DNA from 3 places in the Gracilibacillus marinus genome. Region 2 is predicted to be linked to each of the others. Evidence: predicted binding sites of a transcription regulator. Region 2 holds the regulator's gene; each other region holds the start of a gene.
The links. The regulator CtsR, encoded in region 2, represses protease genes until heat stress. The targets are predictions, from matches to a motif close to ATGGTCAATAAAGGTCAAACA.
Positions count from the first base shown of each region.

Region 1: ACFOZ1_RS13720 (ATP-dependent Clp protease ATP-binding subunit) is a predicted target of CtsR. The motif match lies at 1,884-1,904, and genes of this name have one in related genera.
Region 3: clpP (ATP-dependent Clp endopeptidase proteolytic subunit ClpP) is a predicted target of CtsR. The motif match lies at 2,160-2,180, and genes of this name have one in related genera.

Region 1 is NZ_JBHSDV010000005.1:28,260-32,539, reverse strand. Features, by position in the region: gene ACFOZ1_RS13730 (DNA-3-methyladenine glycosylase family protein) at 1-184, shown strand, start outside; gene ACFOZ1_RS13725 (hypothetical protein) at 188-1,552, opposite strand; gene ACFOZ1_RS13720 (ATP-dependent Clp protease ATP-binding subunit) at 1,975-4,095, shown strand.
Region 2 is NZ_JBHSDV010000007.1:5,492-9,771, reverse strand. Features, by position in the region: gene clpC (ATP-dependent protease ATP-binding subunit ClpC) at 1-135, opposite strand, end outside; gene ACFOZ1_RS15530 (protein arginine kinase) at 140-1,213, opposite strand; gene ACFOZ1_RS15525 (UvrB/UvrC motif-containing protein) at 1,213-1,752, opposite strand; gene ACFOZ1_RS15520 (CtsR family transcriptional regulator) at 1,766-2,230, opposite strand; gene ACFOZ1_RS15515 (MgtC/SapB family protein) at 2,341-2,994, opposite strand; gene ACFOZ1_RS15510 (pullulanase) at 3,548-4,280, opposite strand, start outside.
Region 3 is NZ_JBHSDV010000001.1:1,033,276-1,037,555, reverse strand. Features, by position in the region: gene ACFOZ1_RS04575 (L-lactate dehydrogenase) at 1-556, opposite strand, end outside; gene ACFOZ1_RS04570 (HPr family phosphocarrier protein) at 1,173-1,433, shown strand; gene clpP (ATP-dependent Clp endopeptidase proteolytic subunit ClpP) at 1,496-2,092, opposite strand; tRNA gene ACFOZ1_RS04560 (tRNA-Arg) at 2,379-2,451, shown strand; gene whiA (DNA-binding protein WhiA) at 2,711-3,655, opposite strand; gene ACFOZ1_RS04550 (gluconeogenesis factor YvcK family protein) at 3,678-4,280, opposite strand, start outside.

The sequences.
Region 1 (4,280 bases), on a different contig from region 2:
GTTTGGTCTTGGTCGAAAGAACTTATTTCCTATGGCAGATATAGGGATACAGAATGCATTAAAAAAGTATTTGCAGCTAGAGAAGAAGCCTACAATAGAACAAATGGTTACATTCTCAAAAGATTGGGAGCCGTATTTAACCTATGCGACAATGACATTATGGCGAAGCATTGAGACAAGTTAATGATTAACGTGTCCCAATGCTTACTAATATATCTTGGTAATTTTTAGCGTTCGTTTGGTCATTTAATGCTAGATAACATTTCTCCAAATATTGAATTGCTGCTATGTTATCTGGATATAGCTCCATTTCCCATTCAAAGCATGGAATAGCTTTGTCGTATTGCTTCAAATTATAGTATTTCTCACCAAGCTGGTATTGTTGATCAGGATTATTTTCCATTGTTTGCATATCTTTTAATTGCTGAACAATCGGCAGTTTTAGCTCAATGGATGATGTCAGATCTAGCAATTCGTCTAATGTACAACTTTTTAATAATTTCCATGTAATATGTTCAGTCCATTTAGTTAACTGCTCTTTGTTATTACCATAATGTTGAATTAAGAAAGGAAATACTTTGTCCTTTTCAACAAGTAACACATTTGTGTCTAGCTTAGGCAATATGGTATCTAATATTGCTTGGTTAGCTAGGGATGGGTGTTCCATATAGGCTAGGAATACATTGGAATAAGCATGATAATCATATAGTTTAGCGATGATTGCCTCATGGAAGATGTTGTTATCTAATAAGGATTGCCAAAATTCAACAGCAATCTGTTTTGTTGTGATGTTTTGTAATAAAACATCAATAAGGTCAAATGTATTTCGATTAATAGGAGAGCTATTCGCCTGGATGAGTTGGTATTGTAAGGCAAGTTCATCAAATAGACGTCCTTCATCATGGAATAACTTTGTCATGTATGTGACGACTTTTTTGTTATCGTTATTCCAGGCTCTGGCCTCGATATAGAGGGGATCATTTAATTCATCAAGATGTTGTTCATAATGTGTATATTTATTTTGATACTTTTGGAAATCTAAATGTTGAATCATATCTGAAGCAAAGGAATGCGATGGATCTGCTTGTAATATACTGATGAGTACCTTGTAGGATTTATATAATTGTCCATTTCTACGATAGTGGTAAAATGTTTTTTTACATAGATCATGAAGTAGTTTAGGTTCATAAAAATTATTAAATAATGTGAGTATAAAGAGAGTTTCTGTTTCGTTGTATTTATCTTTAAGATGTTGGAACATTTGTTTAGATGAAGAGCTACGCAAATTGGTCTGTTGTGAAAGAAAAACTTTTGTAAGAGGATGTGTAGATGAATAACTATTCCCTTCTGTAAGTGCATAGTATAAGAAGGAGTTACGCTTAATATCTGTGACTCTTTTGATATTAATAAAATCATTTTTGTAAAAAAGTGCGATATAATATTGACCTTTACGATCTGTTGCTTCAATTAATTTTGCTTGTTTATAGAGTACCATTTTCTCAATGGTCATTGTTATAGTCTTTTTGTTATGGAGAAAAGAAATAGTTGTCATAAAAAATTCATCTCCCTTTTGTCTTAGTATCTTTATCATATCATAATAAAAATTCGTGTGGAAGAAATTGCCCATGTTAAATATATGTAAAGTTTGTCAGGAAGATGTGTGTGGAAACAAGATCATGTGATACACTGCAATAAAAAACCTTAGGGGGATTTTTTTCATGAGAGAATTATTATGGTCCATTCTTGTTGCTATTATTATCTTGTTCATTCCTTTTAGTGTTGTAATATAAATAAGTGCAGCTTATCTTATCGATTCAAATGAAACCAAGCACAATCTGTTGCTTGGTTTTTTTCATACAAAAAAATTTTGAGCATAAGTATTGAAAGTCAAAAAAGGTCAGAGTATAATAAAAACATAAGGTCAAAGATAGTCAAAGTCAAATTGACCAGTACAAATTGAAGGAGGAATAATATATGAAATGTCAACAATGTGGAACACGTCAAGCAACAATCAATGTTAGCCTTCGATTTAATGAACACCAAAAAACGTTACATGTATGTGATACATGTTTTCAAGACATTAAAAATGAAATGAAACAACCAACAAACTTCTTTGGAGAGCATGAGTCTGATGCGTTTTTTGATTCATTTAATCATTCAAGCAATCAACCACATGCAAAAACATATACAAAAAATCGTAAAGGTAAAAATGGTTTGTTAGACCAATTAGGCAAGAATCTAACAGATGCAGCAAGAGCGGGGTTAATTGATCCTGTAATCGGCCGTGATGTCGAAGTGAAGCGAGTGATTGAGACACTAAACAGACGTAACAAAAACAATCCTGTCCTAATTGGAGAACCAGGTGTAGGTAAAACAGCTATTGCAGAAGGCTTAGCATTAAAAATTACAGAAGGAAATGTTCCGACAAAATTAATGAACAAAGAAATCTATTTATTAGATGTTGCATCATTAGTAGCAAATACAGGTGTTAGAGGGCAATTTGAAGAAAGAATGAAGCAACTTGTTCAAGAATTACAAGAACGTCAAAATGTGATTGTATTTGTTGATGAAATTCATTTACTCGTAGGTGCAGGAACAGCAGAAGGTTCACAAATGGATGCAGGTAATATTCTTAAGCCGGCACTTGCAAGAGGAGAATTACAATTAATTGGTGCAACCACATTAAGAGAATATCGCAAAATAGAAAAAGATGCTGCATTAGAGAGAAGATTCCAACCTATTATGGTAAAAGAACCAACACTAGATGAAGCAATTTTAATACTAAAAGGATTAAAAGAGAGATATGAGAAATATCATCAAGTGACATATCCAGATACTGTAATAGAAGCGTGCGTGAATTTGTCTAAACGTTATATCCAAGATAGATTTTTACCAGACAAAGCAATTGATTTAATGGATGAAGCTGGTGCAAGGTTGAATCTAGAAGTATCGGAAACAGATAGCGATATGCTACAGAAGCGATTAGACGAAATTAATAAAGAGAAAATGGAAGCAGCAGAAAAAGAAGATTATGAGCGAGCGGCAAATTTAAGACACGAAGAAATTAAGCTTGAGAAGAAATTAGCTGAAGCCAAAGAAACACCAAAGGCTGAAGTAACAATAGAAGATATCCAATTAATTATGGAAGAAAAAACAGGCATTCCTGTTCGCAAAATGCAATCAGATGAAAGAGCGAAGATGAAAAATCTAAGCCAAAGCTTAGAGAAAAAAGTGATTGGCCAGCAAGTGGCAGTCGAAAAAGTAGCAAAAGCAGTAAGAAGAAAGAGTGCAGGCTTAAAAGCAAAAAATCGACCAATCGGATCATTTCTTTTTGTAGGTCCAACAGGTGTAGGTAAAACAGAATTAACCAAAGCTCTAGCGGAAGAGTTGTTTGGAACAAGAGAAGCAATGATTCGTCTAGATATGAGTGAATACATGGAAAGACACGCTGTATCCAAAATTATCGGTTCACCACCAGGATATGTAGGCCATGAAGAAGCAGGACAATTAACAGAAAAAGTCCGCCGAAATCCATATAGTATACTATTATTAGATGAAATAGAGAAAGCACACCCAGATGTACAGAATATGTTCCTACAAATTATGGAAGATGGGCATTTAACAGATAGTCATGGAAGAACAGTTAGCTTTAAAGATACTGTTATTATTATGACAAGTAATGCAGGTACAGGTGTGAAACAGATTACAGTTGGATTTACGAACGAGAACAATGAAGCAGTCTCCACATTGGAGAATTTGAGTGGTTACTTTAAACCAGAATTCTTAAATCGATTTGATGCGATTATTCCATTTAATGAGCTAACAAAAGAAAATATAGTACAAATTGTTGATCTAATGCTGATGGAGTTAGAAGATCAGTTGAAAGAAGAAGGATTAACAATTAGTATTACAGAAGATGCAAAAGCATTCCTTGCAGAAAAGGGGTATGATCCACGTTTTGGTGCACGTCCACTTCGTCGTGTGATCCAAGACAAAATAGAAGATGGAATTACAGATCTGATTCTTGAAGAAGATGCTGTTGAGGCAATAAGCATTCGTTTTGAAAATGGGGACATCGTAGTCGCAAAAGGATAAGAGAATATGTGAAAGAAAACCTGATTTCATCTGCAAAAAAGTAGATGAAATCAGGTTTTATCATTAGCGATTCTCGAACTAATTAGGGTATTTCGATGTTTCTTTTTGTGCGTAAAAAGGAATAGTATTATTGAAACATAACTTTGAATGTTAAAATAACAAAACTAAAAAAATTAGGGTTTTTC
Region 2 (4,280 bases):
AATTCCTTCTCCTTCACTTACTAAACCTAATAATATATGTTCTGTTCCGATATTGTTATGTCCTAATCGCACCGCTTCTTCTTGCGATAATGCCAATACCTTTTGCGCGCGTTCTGTAAATCGTCCAAACATCATTTTACTATTCCTCCCTTTGCTCCAAAGTGAATCGTTCTCTAATCAATGACGCACGAAAAACATCTCGCTCATGTGGTGTTAATGTTCTTTTTGCGTATTGTTGTAAAAATGCTGGTTGGGTTAAAACCATTAATTCATTTAAAATAGATTTTGGAATGGTACAAATATACCCTAAGTCGATACCTAATCTTACATCAGATAAACATTTCGCTGTTTCTTTTGACTCGATAATACGACTATGCTTTAACACACCATATGACCTAAATATACGATCTTCTAATTCTAATTCTGATTGTTGTTTCAGTAATGTTCTCGCATACCGTTCTTGTTCAATTAATTTCTCTACTACACTAGTTAAGTCTTCAATAATATCCACTTCTGATCTACCTAATGTCACTTGATTAGAAATCTGAAAAAGATTCCCTAATGCTTCGCTACCTTCTCCATATATCCCTCGAACGACTAAGCCAAGTTGATTAATTGCTGGAATCATACGGTTCAATTTCCTCGTGATTGCTAATGCTGGCAAGTGCATCATTACAGAAGCACGTAATCCTGTTCCTACATTTGTAGGACAACTTGTTAAATACCCTCGCTCTTCATCATAGGCATAATCAATCTTTTCTTCTAACCAATCATCTATTTTAAACGCTTCTTCTAGTGCTCTATCTAACTGAAATCCTGGAAAATATAATTGCATTCGAATATGGTCTTCTTCATTAATCATGATGGACACTTGCTCATTTTTTGATATAAGTGCTGCACCAAATGTGGACTTGTCAGCTAAGTGTGGGCTAATCAAATGCTTTTCTACCAATACTTGCTTTTCAATTTGCTTCAAATCTGCCATTTTGACAAATTCCAATTGCTCATATTGAGAAAAAGTTTTTTGATTATACTCTTTTTCTAAGAAATATAGAATACCTTCCAAATGCTCCTCATTTGCGATTAATGGAAAAGGAGAATGTTCAAAATTACGAGCCAATCGTATTCGGCTACTCATCACAATATCACTATCAGGACCATCTTCTTTAAGCCATGGACTTATTGCTTCATTAATGAATTGTTCTAAACCCATTACACTTCCCCCTCTCCATTTTGGTGAAGGTTTCTTTCCTTTTCTTTAATTTGATCACGAATCTTAGCCGCCTCTTCAAAAGCCTCGTCTTGTATCAATTGTTGTAACTTCCACTTTAATTGCTTCACTTGCTTACGATTAGAAATGTCCTTTCCTATTCGTTTTGGAATTTTGCCATCATGCACAGTGTTGCCACTATGCACTCTTCTAAAAATAGGGTTCAAATGTTCTTTAAATGTATGATAACAATTAGTACATCCAAACTTACCGATTCTTGCAAATTCCTCATATGTCATCCCACATTTATCACATTGTTTCAGGTCCGAGGATGGTTGTTTTGTAGTTTGATTGAGTTTATTATGGTCAAATTGAAATAACCCTGACAGTAAATGATGTAACGAATAGGATTCATCATCATGCATTAAATAACCTTTTTCTTTTGCGCACTTATGACAGACATGAATCTCATTTTTTTCTCCATTAATCACTTGCGCAAAATGAAGTGTTGCTGGATTCTCTTTGCATTCTTGACATTCCATTGTACTACACCCCCTACAAATGGTATTTTAAGGCATGTAACATTGCTGACATGATTCTTGTCCGTACTTCATCCCTTAATGGTAACGGAAATGATAATGTATCTCTATCTAATGCAGCGACCATTAATTTCGCTTCTCTTGTTGTAATCAATTTCTCCTCTAGCAATCGTTCTAATATGTTCCAAGCTTTTTGTTGAGATACTTTTGGCTGGATCATGCTAATAATCTCATCGATTAATTTGGCCTTGTCTTGATTCGTCACTCGACTAATTCGAATATAACCGCCACCGCCACGTTTACTTTCTACAAGATATCCCTTTTCTAATGTAAACCTAGTATTAATTACATAATTGATTTGAGAAGGTACACACTCAAAACGATCTGCAATTTCACTTCGCTTTATTTCAATAATTCTGGCTTGGTTACGCTGCATCACTTCTTTCAAATATTGTTCAATAATATCTGAAATATTCCGCAATTTCCCCTCCCCCTTCTGACTTTGACTATATTATTATTATATATGATTACTCAATTGTTGCAACAATATTGTTCTTGACTATTATTACCTTTTTCATTTATTTACAAACATTATTTAAATTTCATTTTTATTTTTTCTACACCTTGTTGATTCAGTAACCATTCATGTAAGTTAAGTTGTTTTTTTCGTTGCTTTACTTCCACATACATTTTGATTTTCTTTCGCCCATCCTCATTGCTAATCACATCATACTCTCTAATTTCCATTGGGAATGATTGTAGTTGCGCGAGAAAGTCTCCTGGATTGTTCTCTTTTGCTAAATTGATTTCAAACGAGATATTGTGTTGTTTACTATTAATTATTTTCTCTACTTTGTTCAATAGAACTAGGCTTATTAATATGATTATTGTCGTAAATATCGCCTCTTTATACATGCCAATACCTATGACTAGTCCTAACCCTGCAACAGACCAGATCGATGCTGCTGTCGTCAGCCCACGTATGGTTCTTCCACTTATTAAAATAGTTCCAGCACCTAAAAAACCAACGCCAGATATAACATATGAAGGAATTCTTGCAGGATCAAATCGAACATTATCATAATTCTCCATAAAATATGTAAAACCATTTACAGATAAGAGCATCATTAAACATGCACTTACACCAACTAGTATATGTGTGCGTAACCCTGCAAAGTGCCGATTTAACTCTCTTTCCAATCCGATTAATCCAGATAATGTTAATGCAATAACAAGTTTTATCATCGAATCGATAAAATCCGTATCAAAAAATGACTGTAACACTACTATTCCTCCTCTTTCTATATCTAATGTATACCCATTCTACATACATTATATTGCATATTAGATAAAGTTATTTATTTTTATTGAGTACAGTACATTTTCCCCCTTCCCTCCCTTGATAAATAGCTACTGAATATACATCTAAAAAGTTATCCACACGAACTATAGTTCATGTTAATAACTTTTTCAATATTCTAAAATTATACTTATATAAGGACTCTCCGCTCAATAATAGAACTACTAATAACATTACACTGCTATCAAATATAGACCTTGTCCTATTAACAATTATATGCGTCGCACCGATACATTCTATACTCTTTTTAAATTGAGAAAATAGTCCCTGTTAGTTATCCACACGAACTATAATTCGTGTGGATAGCCTTGTGGATATGTCATCCTCATGTACCCGCTCTACTTTGCAGTATGATATGGGTGCCACTTATATTCTACACATCATTCCTCTTGCATTTAAAAAAAGAGTATTAGCATAAATCGCCAATACTCTTTTTCTTTAATACATTCGTCGTCTATTTATTATAAAAATACCTAATGCACTTATTAACAAAACCGCTCCTATCAGTATAAAGCGAAACATCGTTGTCGTTGTATTGGGTAATTGATTCTCTTCTTGATTTGGTTTATTTTCCCCAATATTCTCCGATATCTCTTCATTTACCAAGTCATTCCCTGTATTTTCTTCATTCTCATTTATTGGGGATTCACTACTTTGCTTACTATTTGCAACATGAATCACAGCTGCAGAAAGTGGAGCTACATTTACTGTGTTACTCGTTATGGATACACCTGCTGGATTTTTTATTGGTGTAATCCCAGCAGTAATATTGTCAACAAGTACTGATCCTTTTGTTAAATCATTTTCTATTGTAAATGTCCTCTCCTTTTGATCTGCATTTACAAATACATAATACGTATCTCCTGTTGTCGGTGAGACAAGTGAATAACCTATAATCAAATCTGATTCTTTCATTTCCTCCGCATTAATAAGTGAGACATATTTATCAACTTCTTCCATTGTTCCTAAACGAAAAACATCTGTGGATCGACGCAATTCGATTAATCCTTTTGTATAAGCTCTTGTCGTTGTATGAATAGGATACTTACTGGAATTTGTAGCTTTCTCCCAATCAAACATATTAATTGCATCAGAAGAATCATAGGAATCATGAATAAAGTAAGGATACTCAAATGGTTGATTATTCTCATCTGTTAGCAATGTTGATTTA
Region 3 (4,280 bases), on a different contig from region 2:
GCAGTTCAGAATCTCCATGCTCCCCTACAATATATGCATGAACATTACGTGCATCTACTTCAAAATACTCGCCTAATAAATAACGGAATCTTGCAGTATCTAAAATCGTCCCAGATCCAATTACACGTTCCTTAGGTAAGCCAGAAATCTCTCTTGTTAATTGTGTTAAGATGTCCACAGGGTTTGTCGCAACTAAGAAAATGCCTTGAAAATCCACTGCCATCACTTTTTCTACAATGCCTTTAAAGATTCTCGCATTTTTAGAAACTAAATCTAAACGTGTTTCACCTGGTTTTTGATTCGCACCTGCTGTAATTACAACAAGATCTGCATTATGACATTCTTCATAATCTCCTGCTTTTATTCTCATAGGGTTTCCGAATGCCATTCCGTGATTTAAATCGCGAGCTTCCCCTTCTGCTTTATCTTTATCTAAATCAATCAGAACTAACTCATTCACAACACCTTGATTTAATAAAGCATATGCATAACTCGTTCCAACAAATCCAGTACCAATTACAACCACTTTTCTTAATTTCGTTTTTTTACTAGCCATTCTAACCACCCCTTTGTCATTCTACGCCATTTTTAATTATCCTATGTAAATGAATCTGGATATATCGCACAATTATGTTGTGTTAGTATAAATCCAATCTGAGAGTTTTTATACTTTTTTGTTGTATAAATAGTAAAATAGGATATATTCTTACTATATCCTATTTTTTCATGTTATGGAAGCTAGAAATTTGACTATTATGTGAAATATTGAACAAAATGTTATTTGATTAAAATGATTTGTCTTGTGTTTCGTTGTTGAATATTCTTTTATTACAGCACAAGTAACAAAATGATTCCTGCAAAACTAGTAATGGCTAAAAAGCTTCTTATATCGATTAATGGTATTTTTTCATTCATGATTTTTTCGTCCTTTCCAATAAATGATGCACTAATAATGATTGAATTTAGCTATCTATTTTTAATCCCTTTAATTCCAAGTTGTTTACTTTGTTTTAATTTATCATGGTTTTATATTTCTGTCAATCATTTTCCTATAGAAAATACCGCTCTGTTTTTGTTAACATATTGTTCACGATTTTTAAGTTGTAGTAATAATATGACAAATGGTATAGTAGTATTAAATGATAACGCTTACAGAAAGGGGTTAGATGAAAGTGATAGAAAAAGATGTAATTATTGGTGTTCAACCTGGTTTACAAGCACGTCCTGCTGCTATTTTTGTACAGAAGGCAAATAATTATGCTTCAGAAATATTTATTGAAAAAGGTACAAAGCGAATCAATGCGAAGAGCATTATGGGATTAATGAGTTTAGCATTAGCAAATGGTACAGAAATTAAACTCATTGCAGACGGTCCAGATGACGAGGATGCATTGCGTGATTTAATCGAGTTTGTAGAAAATGATCAACAATGATTGATAAATCAAAAAAGAAGATTACAGCATATCTTGATGCTTGTAATCTTCTTTTTATTATATTAATTCAAATCTTCAGGTTTCTTCTCCATCACTTTATCGATTAATCCGTACTCTTTTGCACGTTCTGCTGTCATGAAATTATCTCTGTCTGTGTCTTTTTCGATAATTTCCATAGGTTGACCAGTACGTTCTGCAAGAATTTCATTTAATTTTTTGCGCATTTCAATGATTCGATTTGCATGAATTTGAATATCTGACGCTTGACCTTGTGTACCACCTAATGGTTGGTGAATCATTACTTCACTATTTGGTAATGCAAATCGTTTACCTGGTTCTCCAGCAGCAAGTAAAAATGCTCCCATTGATGCAGCCATACCTATACAAATTGTAGAAACGTTTGGTTTAATAAATTGCATTGTGTCATAAATAGCCATACCCGCTGTAATCGATCCACCAGGAGAGTTGATATACAGTGAAATATCTTTGTCAGGATCTTCAGCTGCTAAGAATAATAATTGTGCAACAATACTATTCGCTACATTGTCATCAATAGCACTACCTAACATGATAATACGGTCTTTTAATAGACGTGAATAAATATCGTATGCACGTTCACCACGGTTTGTTTGTTCAATAACTGTAGGGATTAAATTCATAAGAAAATTCCTCCTTAAAAATCTTTCTTTTATCATTAATTTTCTTTTCTATACACATCATAACTTATTGGTCAAAAAAGGTCAAACGATATGTTTTGTTCAAACTTCTTATTTTATGTAGTGCCTTTTAGTATACTCTACGTACATCCTACCCCTATTTTATCATATTTAAACGATTTACTCTTCATAATTTATGTGAAGGTGGTATAATAGATGATATTTTTATTGAAATAACACTCTCCTTTCGATATACTAATACATGTCTGTTTCATCCATCATGTTACATGCGCTCGTAGCTCAGGGGATAGAGCAATGGTTTCCGGTACCATGTGTCGGGGGTTCAAATCCCTCCGTGCGCGTTAAAATCAAAATTATAAAGAGATTGAAATAACAGATTTCTTTAGCCTAAAAAAATCCAAACGATTCGAAAGCTATTACCGAATCGTTTGGATTTTTTGTGTATTTAAAGGATAATTCTATTTATTTATTTTGAGCTTTTATATGTGCATGTATACGTTACGGCTTGTTCGTGTTCCTTTCCGTAGGTTTCTCTGAGCTACACTTATCTAAGTGGATTAGTCAAGGCATGTACGGAAATTACCATTTCAAAATTACGTATCATTTAGGCACATGCTCACTTCTTAATTGATCCGCAAATTGGTCAATTTTCTTTAATCGATGGTTAATACCTGATTTGCTAATTTTGCTTCCTGACACCATTTCTCCTAGTTCTTTCAAAGAGACATCTTGGTGCTCCATACGTAAAATAGCAATTTCCTTTAATTTATCAGGTAATGCATCTAATCCTACTGTACGTTTAATAAATCGAATATTTTCCACTTGTCTAAATGCAGCACCAATTGTTTTATTTAAATTCGCTGTCTCACAATTCACCAGGCGATTTACAGAATTACGCATATCTCGAACAATTCTTACATCTTCAAATTTGAATAATGCTTGATGTGCTCCAATATAGTTAAGAAATTCTGTTATTTTTTCTGCTTCTTTAATATATGCAATAAATCCTTTTTTTCTTTCCAAAATTCGCGCATGTAAGTGATAGTCATTCAATAAATCACATAATGCTTGATTATGTTCTTCGTAAAAATTATAAATTTCCAAATGATAAGAAGACGTCTCTGGATTATTCACAGATCCACCTGCTAAGAATGCTCCTCGCAAATACGCACGTCGACAGCATTCTTTCTTTTTATATTCATCGGATATTGTTCGAACAAATTGATATGGTTCAATTAACAATCCCATATCAACAAGCATTTCTTTCACACCTTCATTCATGCGAACAATATAGACATTATTTTTCTTTAATTTCATTTTCTTTCGTACAAGTAATTCTACAGGATGCGTATAAAGACTTTTGATTAATGTATAAATTCGTCTTGCTATTGCGGCATTTTCTGTCTGTACGTCTAGAGAGTAATGTAGACGCGAAAAAGATACTGCGCCGTTCATTCGAATCAAAGCAGCCAATTCTGACTTATTGCAACAGGCATTGTTTGCAATTGTCGTTAGTTCCTTTTTTATCTCTGAAGCAAAAGACAACTTTCTCCCCCCTTATTCACTTTTATAACAATGAAACAAGGAGATTTGCTATTTTCTCCGTATCATGTCTTAATGAGTTATTCTTCACTTTTACAATATCTTCTTCAATAATCTTCACACCTAAATTTCTTAATCGGTCGAAGTCGTATACTACTGGTGCTGCCAATTCTTCCGCATAGACCAGTTTCATGTCCGGATCAATTTCTTTATTGTGTACGACGACGGAATGAATACAACCAGCTCCAACATGATCCAAAATTGCTTGCACATGATCACTCGCTGTATATCCATTGGTTTCTCCAATTTGCGTCATCACATTACATACATAAATCACATTTGCATGTGTATCTTTTAATGCTTGCCCGATTTGGGGGACAATCAAATTAGGCAAAATACTTGTATAAAGACTACCTGGTGACACGACTACAATATCTGCAGACAAGATAGCATCCACTGCTTCAGGCAATGGCAAGACAGGATTTGGTTGAAGAAATACACGTTTGATTTTCTTCCCTACTTTAGGAATATTTGATTCACCTGACATAATCGTGCCATCTTCATACTCTGCATGCAAAAACATATTTTGATTTGCAATAGGATAAATGTTTCCTTTCACATTTAACAC